2 linked regions of the Candidatus Puniceispirillum marinum IMCC1322 genome follow. The protein of the gene in region 1 interacts with the protein of each later gene in a pairwise test. Links are inferred from orthologs where the notes say so. Each region holds a gene or a part of one and is shown in the gene's direction. Other genes may lie near its edges.

Region 1 (3,946 bases):
CGACAGATTATAGGCGGTCGAGCCGACAGGCGTTGCCAATAAAACACCATCACAGATCAGCTGTTCAAGTTTGTTTTTGCCATCGACAGAAATATTGATATGGGCGGCGTTATGCGTCTGCCGCAATAATGACACTTCGTTGATCGCCAGCGCGTCGTGCGTTGAACCATCCTTGTCGGTGGCGGTCATGCGCAATGGATGAATGGGGGCGCCTTCGGCGGCGGCGATGCGTTCAGGTAGTTCGGCACTGGCATAGTGATTCATCAAAAAACCAAGATGCCCACAATTCATTCCGAAAACAGGCAAGCCAGATGACATGGTTTCATGCAACACATTGAGCATATGCCCGTCACCACCAAGCGCGACAATATGGGTGGCGTCAGCAAGCGCGCTATGACCATATAGATCGACAAGCTGTTGCAGGCGAATTCTGGCCAGATCATGATTTGATGCGTTAAAATGTATCTTCATAAATAACCTGTTGCCCCGCGTGCATGATGCCAGAAGCGGTGATAAAGCGACTGTCTTTGAAATGAGCATAATCAGTTTATCAGGTAAAGGCAAAATTAGGACGTGTGAATAAGGTATTTCGTATAAAAGGCTTGAAAGAGGAGGGGCGTTTCCGCCACTGTTGTCAGCATGAGTGATAAACAAAAAAATGTGCCATCCTTGTTGATCGCGCCTGAACCCGATGCGGACGGTCTGACGCAGACTGTTGCCGGCCTGAACGAAGCTGGCGCGCCGATCAATCTACCTGTCGTTACCGAAAAACCGATTACGCTGTTTCTGAATAATCAGGAAATCGTGACCTCGATGACATTGGGCGACTGGGTGCCGGAACTGGCGGTCGGGTATTTTTTGAATCAGAACATGCTGCGCCATGACGATCAGATCACCGGCGTAGATATTGATGATGATCTGGGCGTCTGTATTGTGCGCACCGCGCGTGAAACCGATTTTGAAGCCAAGATGAAACGCAAAATTCGCACCAGCGGCTGTGCCGAAGGTACGGCCTATGGCGATATGATGGAACGTTTTGACGATATTACATTGGCCGCCGATGCCACCTTCAAGGCAAGCTGGCTTGTCGGCTTGTCAAAAGCCATCAATACTACGCCCAGCCTGTATCTCAGCGCGGGTGCTATTCATGGATGTGTGTTGTGCAAGGCAGATCAGCCGTTGGTCTATATGGAAGATATAGGCCGGCATAATGCGGTTGATAAAATTGCTGGCTGGATGTTTTTGAACAAGGTTGCACCAGAGGATAAGATTTTCTATACGACCGGACGGTTGACCACCGAAATGGTTATCAAGACCGTACAGATGCAGATTCCAGTTCTGGTCTCGCGTTCGGGCTTTACCGCCGCGGCTGTCGAACTGGCACGCGCGGCTGATCTGACGCTGATCGGACGTGCCAAGGGCAAACGCTTTATTGCGTTGGCTGGGCAACAGCGGATCGATTTTGATATTGAAGCTGGCGCCACCACAGACGCTGAATTTGCCGATAGCCCATCGCGCCAGCGCGCCCAACAGGATAAATGAGCAATCCAGATGAATAATTCGTTAGATTCTGATCATGTTGGCTATTTGCTGCTTGCTGGTGGGCAGTCACGGCGTATGGGCGGTGGCGATAAGAATCTGATGCTGCTTGGCGGCAAGCCACTTTTACAGCATGTGCTTGACCGGATTGATATCGGCACAGCCCCCGTTTTGTTGAATGCGAATGGCGATGCGGCACGTTATGCCAGCTTTGATATGCCCGTCCGTGCTGATGTGGTTGATGGCTTTGCCGGACCGCTGGCGGGCATATTGACCGGATTGGAATGGGCGGCACGCGAATATCCGGAAATCTCCCATATGATTAGCCTTGCTACCGATGCGCCGTTTCTGCCGCGTGATCTGCCAACGCGGCTGATGGCGGGATTGATCGATGCGGGGGCAGATATAGCCCAGGCCGCTTCGCCAGATAACATGGATGGAAACACCAGACGGCATCCGGTGTTTGCGATCTGGCCGGTGGCATTGGCCGTTGATCTGCGACATGCGCTGGTTGATCAGGATATCCGCAAGATTGATGATTTTACCGCCCGTTATCACTGTGCGGTAGTGCCTTTTGAAGGGATGCCGGATCCCTTCATGAATCTGAATCGCCCTGAAGATTTTGCCATAGCGCAAGATTATATTTAGATTCCTGCTTTGGCAGGGATAGTCTTTTGGAAGGGATAGTTTGGCATTCATGTACTGTGATGACAAAAACCATGTCCCATCTTGTGATTGGTGCCTGTGCGCGTTACATAGGCATTGTGGATATGAGCTAAAGCACGCGTTTGGCAGGCTGGAACATGGGGATCAATAATGGCGAGTGACGCGATTACCGCAGCAAAGGGGCTTTTTACCGCCTATCACGAAGCCATGACACGGCTGGAACAAGGGCTTGGTACCGGATTTAGCGCGGCGGTTGATATGATGCTGAATACGGCAGGTCATGTGGTTGTTTGCGGCATGGGAAAATCGGGTCTGGTTGGCCGCAAGATTGCGGCGACGCTGGCGTCAACGGGGACACCATCATTGTTTTTACATCCTGCCGAGGCGATCCATGGTGATCTGGGGATGGTGCGGCGCGGTGATGTTGTTCTGCTGATGTCACATTCAGGTGAAACCGAGGAAATCATCCGCCTGCTACCTGCGTTAAAGCGGCTTGAAACACGGATTATCGCCTTTACCAGCAATGCCAATAGCACGATGGCGCGCGAGGCCGAAATTGCCCTTGATATTTCGGTTGATCGCGAAGCCTGTCCACTCAATCTGGCACCGACAACATCCAGCCTGAATACATTGGTGCTTGGCGATGCGCTGGCGGTTGCTTTGATGGAAAAGCGCGGCTTTGAAGCGGCCGATTTTGCCGCAACGCATCCCGGTGGGGCTTTGGGACGACGCTTGCTGACGCATGTGCGCGACCGTATGCGGGTGGATAACCTGCCCTTTGTTGATGCCGATAGTTCGGTTCAGGATGCGCTGATGACCATGACCGAAGGGCGGCTTGGGCTGACGCTTGTTGGTACGCCCGAAAAGCTGGACGGGATACTAACGGATGGCGATTTACGCCGCCTGCTGGTGTCGGGTGCCGATCTGGCTGGTGCGCGTGTTGGCGATGTGGCAAGTGCTGATCCGTTGTCGATTGCGCCGGACGCGATGATGAATGAGGCCGAGGAAAAGATGCTGGAAGCGCGAATTCAGTGCCTTGTTGTGAAGGATGATCAGGCGGTGGTTGTCGGTATTTTGCAGATTTTTGAATAGGCTTATGAAACTTTCTGATTTTGATTTTGATCTGCCACCTGACCGGATCGCCACAGCACCAGCGCAACCACGAGATAGTGCGCGGCTTCTGGATCTGTCGGGTGCGGCTATAGCCGATCGTCATGTTGGTGATTTGCCCGATCTTTTGCGTGCAGGTGATCTGTTGATCGTCAATGACACCGCAGTTATTCCAGCACGGCTTATCGGCAAGCGCGGGGATGCCAGAATCAGCGTGACATTGCATAAATATGAAGGGCATAAAAATGGGGGAAATGCGATCTGGCGGGTATTCGCCAAGCCCGCTAAGAAATGCCGCCCTGATGATATTATCATGTTTGCACCGGACTTTGGCGCGCGGGTTCTGGGGCGCGGTGAAGGAGGAGATGTCGAGCTGGCCTTTATTGACCCAAGGTCAGGCAATGCGCTGGACACCGACAGCCTGAATGCGGGACTTGATACATATGGCACAATGCCATTGCCGCCTTATATTGCCCGGCCTGATGGGGTGCTTGATTCCGACCATGAGGATTACCAGACGATGTTTGCCAGCCAGCGTGGGGCGGTTGCCGCCCCAACGGCGGGTTTGCATTTTACCGATGGTCTGACCAGCGCATTACAAGCCAAAGGCGTAGCAATTGCGGCGGTGACA
Region 2 (3,969 bases), 2.7 Mb from region 1 along the record:
TGGAAATTGTCTGCCGCCGCTTTATGGCGATGGGCACACGCAAAATCCGCCTGACCGGAGGCGAGCCGCTGGTGCGCCGCAACATCATGCATCTGATCCGTAATCTGGGTGCCTCGGTCAAGGATGGTACGCTGGATGAACTGACCATCACCACCAATGGCAGCCAGCTTGTCAAAATGGCCGATGATCTGGCGGCGGCGGGGGTGCGGCGGCTGAATATTTCGCTTGATACATTGAATCCCGATTTGTTTACCACAATCACCCGCTGGGGCAAACTGGCCACCGTACTTGACGGGCTGGCGGCGGCGCGTGCGGCCGGATTGGATATAAAGATCAATGCTGTTGCCTTGAAAGGCGTCAATGAAGACGAGCTTGGCGATATGGTCGCCTGGTGCGGTGATCAGGGCTTTGACATGACCATTATCGAAGTCATGCCGATGGGCGATATCGGCAATGAAAACCGGATCGATCAGTATCTGCCTTTGTCGCTGGTGCGCACGACGCTTGCCAAACGCTTTACCTTGACCGATAGCGATTTTCAAACGCCGGGACCTGCGCGCTATGTCACCGTTGCCGAAACCGGACGCAAGCTTGGCTTTATCACCCCGTTGACGCATAATTTCTGTGAATCCTGTAACCGCGTGCGGGTGACCTGCACCGGTCAGCTTTATATGTGTCTGGGACAGGATGACAATGCCGATCTTGCCACCGCCTTGCGCCAGCATGGCGAAGCGGGGCTTGATGCGGCGATTATTGAGGCGATTGGCCGCAAGCCCAAAGGTCATGATTTCATTATCAGCCGCCGCGAAACCGCCACCGTCGGTCGGCATATGAATGTGACAGGTGGCTAGATGAACTCAGCGCAAATAGAACCAGCAGGTCGGGCAGACCAAACAGACCGGGCAGACCAAACAGACCGGGCAGACCAAACAGACCGGGCCTCGCAACACGAAACACTGCTTGATACCGGACGCCATGGCATCGTATTCGGGCTGGCGGGCTGGTCGGGGGCAGGCAAGACAACTTTGGTCGAAAAGCTGATCGCGCATCTGGTGGCGCTGGGGCTGAATGTGGCAACGATCAAGCATGCGCATCATCATTTTGACGCTGATACGCCTGGCAAGGACAGCTACCGCCATCGTGCTGCCGGTGCGCGTCAGGTGCTGGTGTCATCGGCCAACCGTGCGGCCTTGTTCAGCGAACATGACGAAGCTGATGAGCCGGGGCTGGACGTTCTGCTATCACGGCTTGATCCGGCTGATATTGTCATTGTCGAAGGGTTTAAGGCCTTTGCGATCCGCAAGATCGAGATTTACCGCGCCGAAGTGGAAAAGCCGCTTTTGCATCCGCATGATCCGCATATTCTGGCGGTGGCCAGCGATGCACCGCTGGCCGATTGTCCGCTTCCCTGTTTTGATCTTGATGATATTGCCGCGATTGCCGCCTTCATCGGCGATCAGGCACAGACCATAAAGACCTGACCGATGCATCCCGAAACGACGCCACTTGATAGTGCCCGGGCTGATCTGCTGAATGCGATCACCCCGCGTTCGGCTCATGAAAATGTGCCCTTGCATGCCTCAATAGGGCGGTTTGCGGCGTCGGATATCATCAGCACGGTCAATCTGCCAGCAACGGCGAATGCGGCGGTTGATGGCTATGCTATTGACGCCGAAACCTTGGCCGCTAATCCCGATCATCTATTCCCCATTGCCGGACAGGCGCGCGCGGGACATCCGTTTACGGGCACGATTGCCAAAGATGAAGCGGTGGAAATCTATACCGGTGCGGTGATGCCCGATGGTGTCAACGCCGTTGCCATGCACGAAGATTGCACCCGCCACGATAATCATGTGCGGTTTGATAAAATGCTACAAATAGGGGCGAATAACCGGCCTGTTGGTGAAAATCTGGCAGTGGGCGAGATAATCCTCTCTGCTGGCACGCGGATCCATGCGCCTATGATTGGACAGCTGGCGGCGGCAGGTCATAAGACGGTTGATGTGCAGAACAAATTAACAGCAACAATGCTGTCAACAGGTGATGAAATCATCGATGTCATGGCGGCTGATAATGGCACCGGCTTTGGCCAGATTTATGATGCCAACCGCCCGATGTTGATGGCGGCATTAGCTGGCGAGGCGCTGAATTTGCATGATGGCGGCATTGTTGCCGATGACCGCGATGCCTTGGCCAATGCCTATCAGGCGGCGTTGGTGCATAGTGATATTGTCATTTCGTCTGGCGGGGCTTCGGATGGCATCGAAGATCATACGCAGGCGGCGATGAAAATGGTGGGTGCCGAATGCGCTTTATGGCGATTGGCAATGAAGCCCGGTCGCCCGATGGCAGTTGGTCGTGTTGAAGATAAGTTTATTTTCTGCCTGCCCGGCAATCCGGTCGCGGCATTCGTCTGTGCCAAGCTTTTGATCATGCCGCTTCTTGATAAATTGGCAGGCGGAATTGCGCGCACCCCGTTGCGCGTGACAGTGCCTGCGGGCTTTAGCCATAAAAAGAAACCGGGCCGTGCCGAATATCTTCGTGCAACGCTTCAAGGTTCAGGAAAAGACCAGCAAATTCAGATTCATGGACGGCGTGGTGCAGGTGTTATATCATCTTTGACAGGGGCTGATGGGCTGGTTGAAATCCCGCTTGATAATGCAGGTGTCGAGGTCGGTATGCCATTGGCTTTTTTACCATTTGTCGAACGGGGTCTGTGATTATGGATGCGGACAAGAATGTGCGGATCACCGAAGCTGATTTTGATATTGCTGGTGAACATGATGCACTCAAGGCGCGTGCGGTGGGGGCCATTGTAACCTTTACTGGCACCGTGCGCGGTGATGATGATGATGGCACGCATGTGACCGCTTTGACGCTGGAACATTTTCCGGGCATGACCGAAGCCGAAATTTCCAGCATCATTGACACCGCCAAGGCACGCTGGTCATTGTCGGCGGTCACCGTCATTCATCGTATTGGTCGGTTACTGCCAGAGGATAATATCGTTTTTGTTGGTGTCGCGGCGGCGCATCGTGAAGCCGCCTTTGCCGGAGCCAGTTTCATCATGGATTATCTGAAAACCAAGGCACCTTTCTGGAAAAAAGCCGAAGATGCATCGGGTGAAAGCTGGGTCGCGGCACGGGCATCGGATGATGCGGCGGCTGACCGCTGGGACGATGCCGACTAGCTGTTTGGATATGGGTCTGATCGCCCGAAAATAAATGTGGCTAGAAAGGAATGCTGAATGTCTGTTTTATATGTAACTGGCGCGGGCGTTAGCGTGGATAGTGGTATTCCCACCTTTCGCGGCGAAGACGGGTTCTGGACAATCGGCAGTCATAATTACACCCCACAGGAAATGGCCACCCGTGCCATGTATATGAATGACCCGGGTCAATTTCTGCTGTGGTATTATCGGCGTTTTGCCAGTTACCGTAATGTCGCGCCAAATATGGTGCATGGCTGGCTGGCTGATAAACAGCTTATCACCCAGAATATTGACGGGCTGGATGGTAAAGCTGGCAATGCGGATTACATCTCGATTCATGGGCGGCTTGATAAGGTCACCTTACTACATGAACAGTCATTTAGCGGTGGCGGCGATATCGCGCTGATTGATGCCCCATGGGAACCTGTTGCGGCACTTGATCAGGATGATGACGAACGCCTGACAAACGCCCTGCTTGAACAGTTCAAAATCAGCACCCGCACGCAGATACCGGAATTGGGCGTGTCGTTGAAACCCTATGTGTTGCTATTTGACGAATTTTATACTGATCTATACCGGATGAGTGAAGCCGAACATTGGATGGACACGGCTTCCGCCATGGTGTTCATCGGCACGTCTTTTAGTGTTAATATCACTGCCATTGCCCTGCGCATGGGGCTGGCACGCCGGATACCTATTGATATAGTCGATCCGTCACCTGTCGATCTTGGCGTACCGGATATCACCTATCACGCGAT

What was found. Proteins that work in one complex are often made in the same cells at the same time.
Region 2: the proteins of mobA (region 1) and SAR116_RS12870 interact in binary tests that used the Escherichia coli proteins (3 or more experiments, as listed by UniProt). The link is inferred for Candidatus Puniceispirillum marinum IMCC1322 from one-to-one orthologs.

The regions. Positions count from the first base shown.
Region 1 is NC_014010.1:24,018-27,963, forward strand. Bases 434-3,369 are described here. They hold mobA (molybdenum cofactor guanylyltransferase MobA), read left to right. Parts: upstream 434-1,551; coding sequence 1,552-2,187; downstream 2,188-3,369. Other genes in these bases: SAR116_RS00110 (NAD kinase), read right to left, coding at 434-471; SAR116_RS00115 (formate dehydrogenase accessory sulfurtransferase FdhD), read left to right, coding at 640-1,542; SAR116_RS00125 (KpsF/GutQ family sugar-phosphate isomerase), read left to right, coding at 2,356-3,297; queA (tRNA preQ1(34) S-adenosylmethionine ribosyltransferase-isomerase QueA), read left to right, coding at 3,302-3,369. In the rest of the region: more of SAR116_RS00110, read right to left, coding at 1-433; more of queA, read left to right, coding at 3,370-3,946. UniProt on the Escherichia coli protein: Transfers a GMP moiety from GTP to Mo-molybdopterin (Mo-MPT) cofactor (Moco or molybdenum cofactor) to form Mo-molybdopterin guanine dinucleotide (Mo-MGD) cofactor.
Region 2 is NC_014010.1:2,714,680-2,718,648, forward strand. The notes cover bases 644-3,602. They hold SAR116_RS12870 (molybdopterin molybdotransferase MoeA), read left to right. Parts: upstream 644-1,484; coding sequence 1,485-2,720; downstream 2,721-3,602. Other genes in these bases: moaA (GTP 3',8-cyclase MoaA), read left to right, coding at 644-851; mobB (molybdopterin-guanine dinucleotide biosynthesis protein B), read left to right, coding at 852-1,481; moaE (molybdopterin synthase catalytic subunit MoaE), read left to right, coding at 2,723-3,190; SAR116_RS12880 (SIR2 family NAD-dependent protein deacylase), read left to right, coding at 3,248-3,602. In the rest of the region: more of moaA, read left to right, coding at 1-643; more of SAR116_RS12880, read left to right, coding at 3,603-3,969. UniProt on the Escherichia coli protein: Catalyzes the insertion of molybdate into adenylated molybdopterin with the concomitant release of AMP.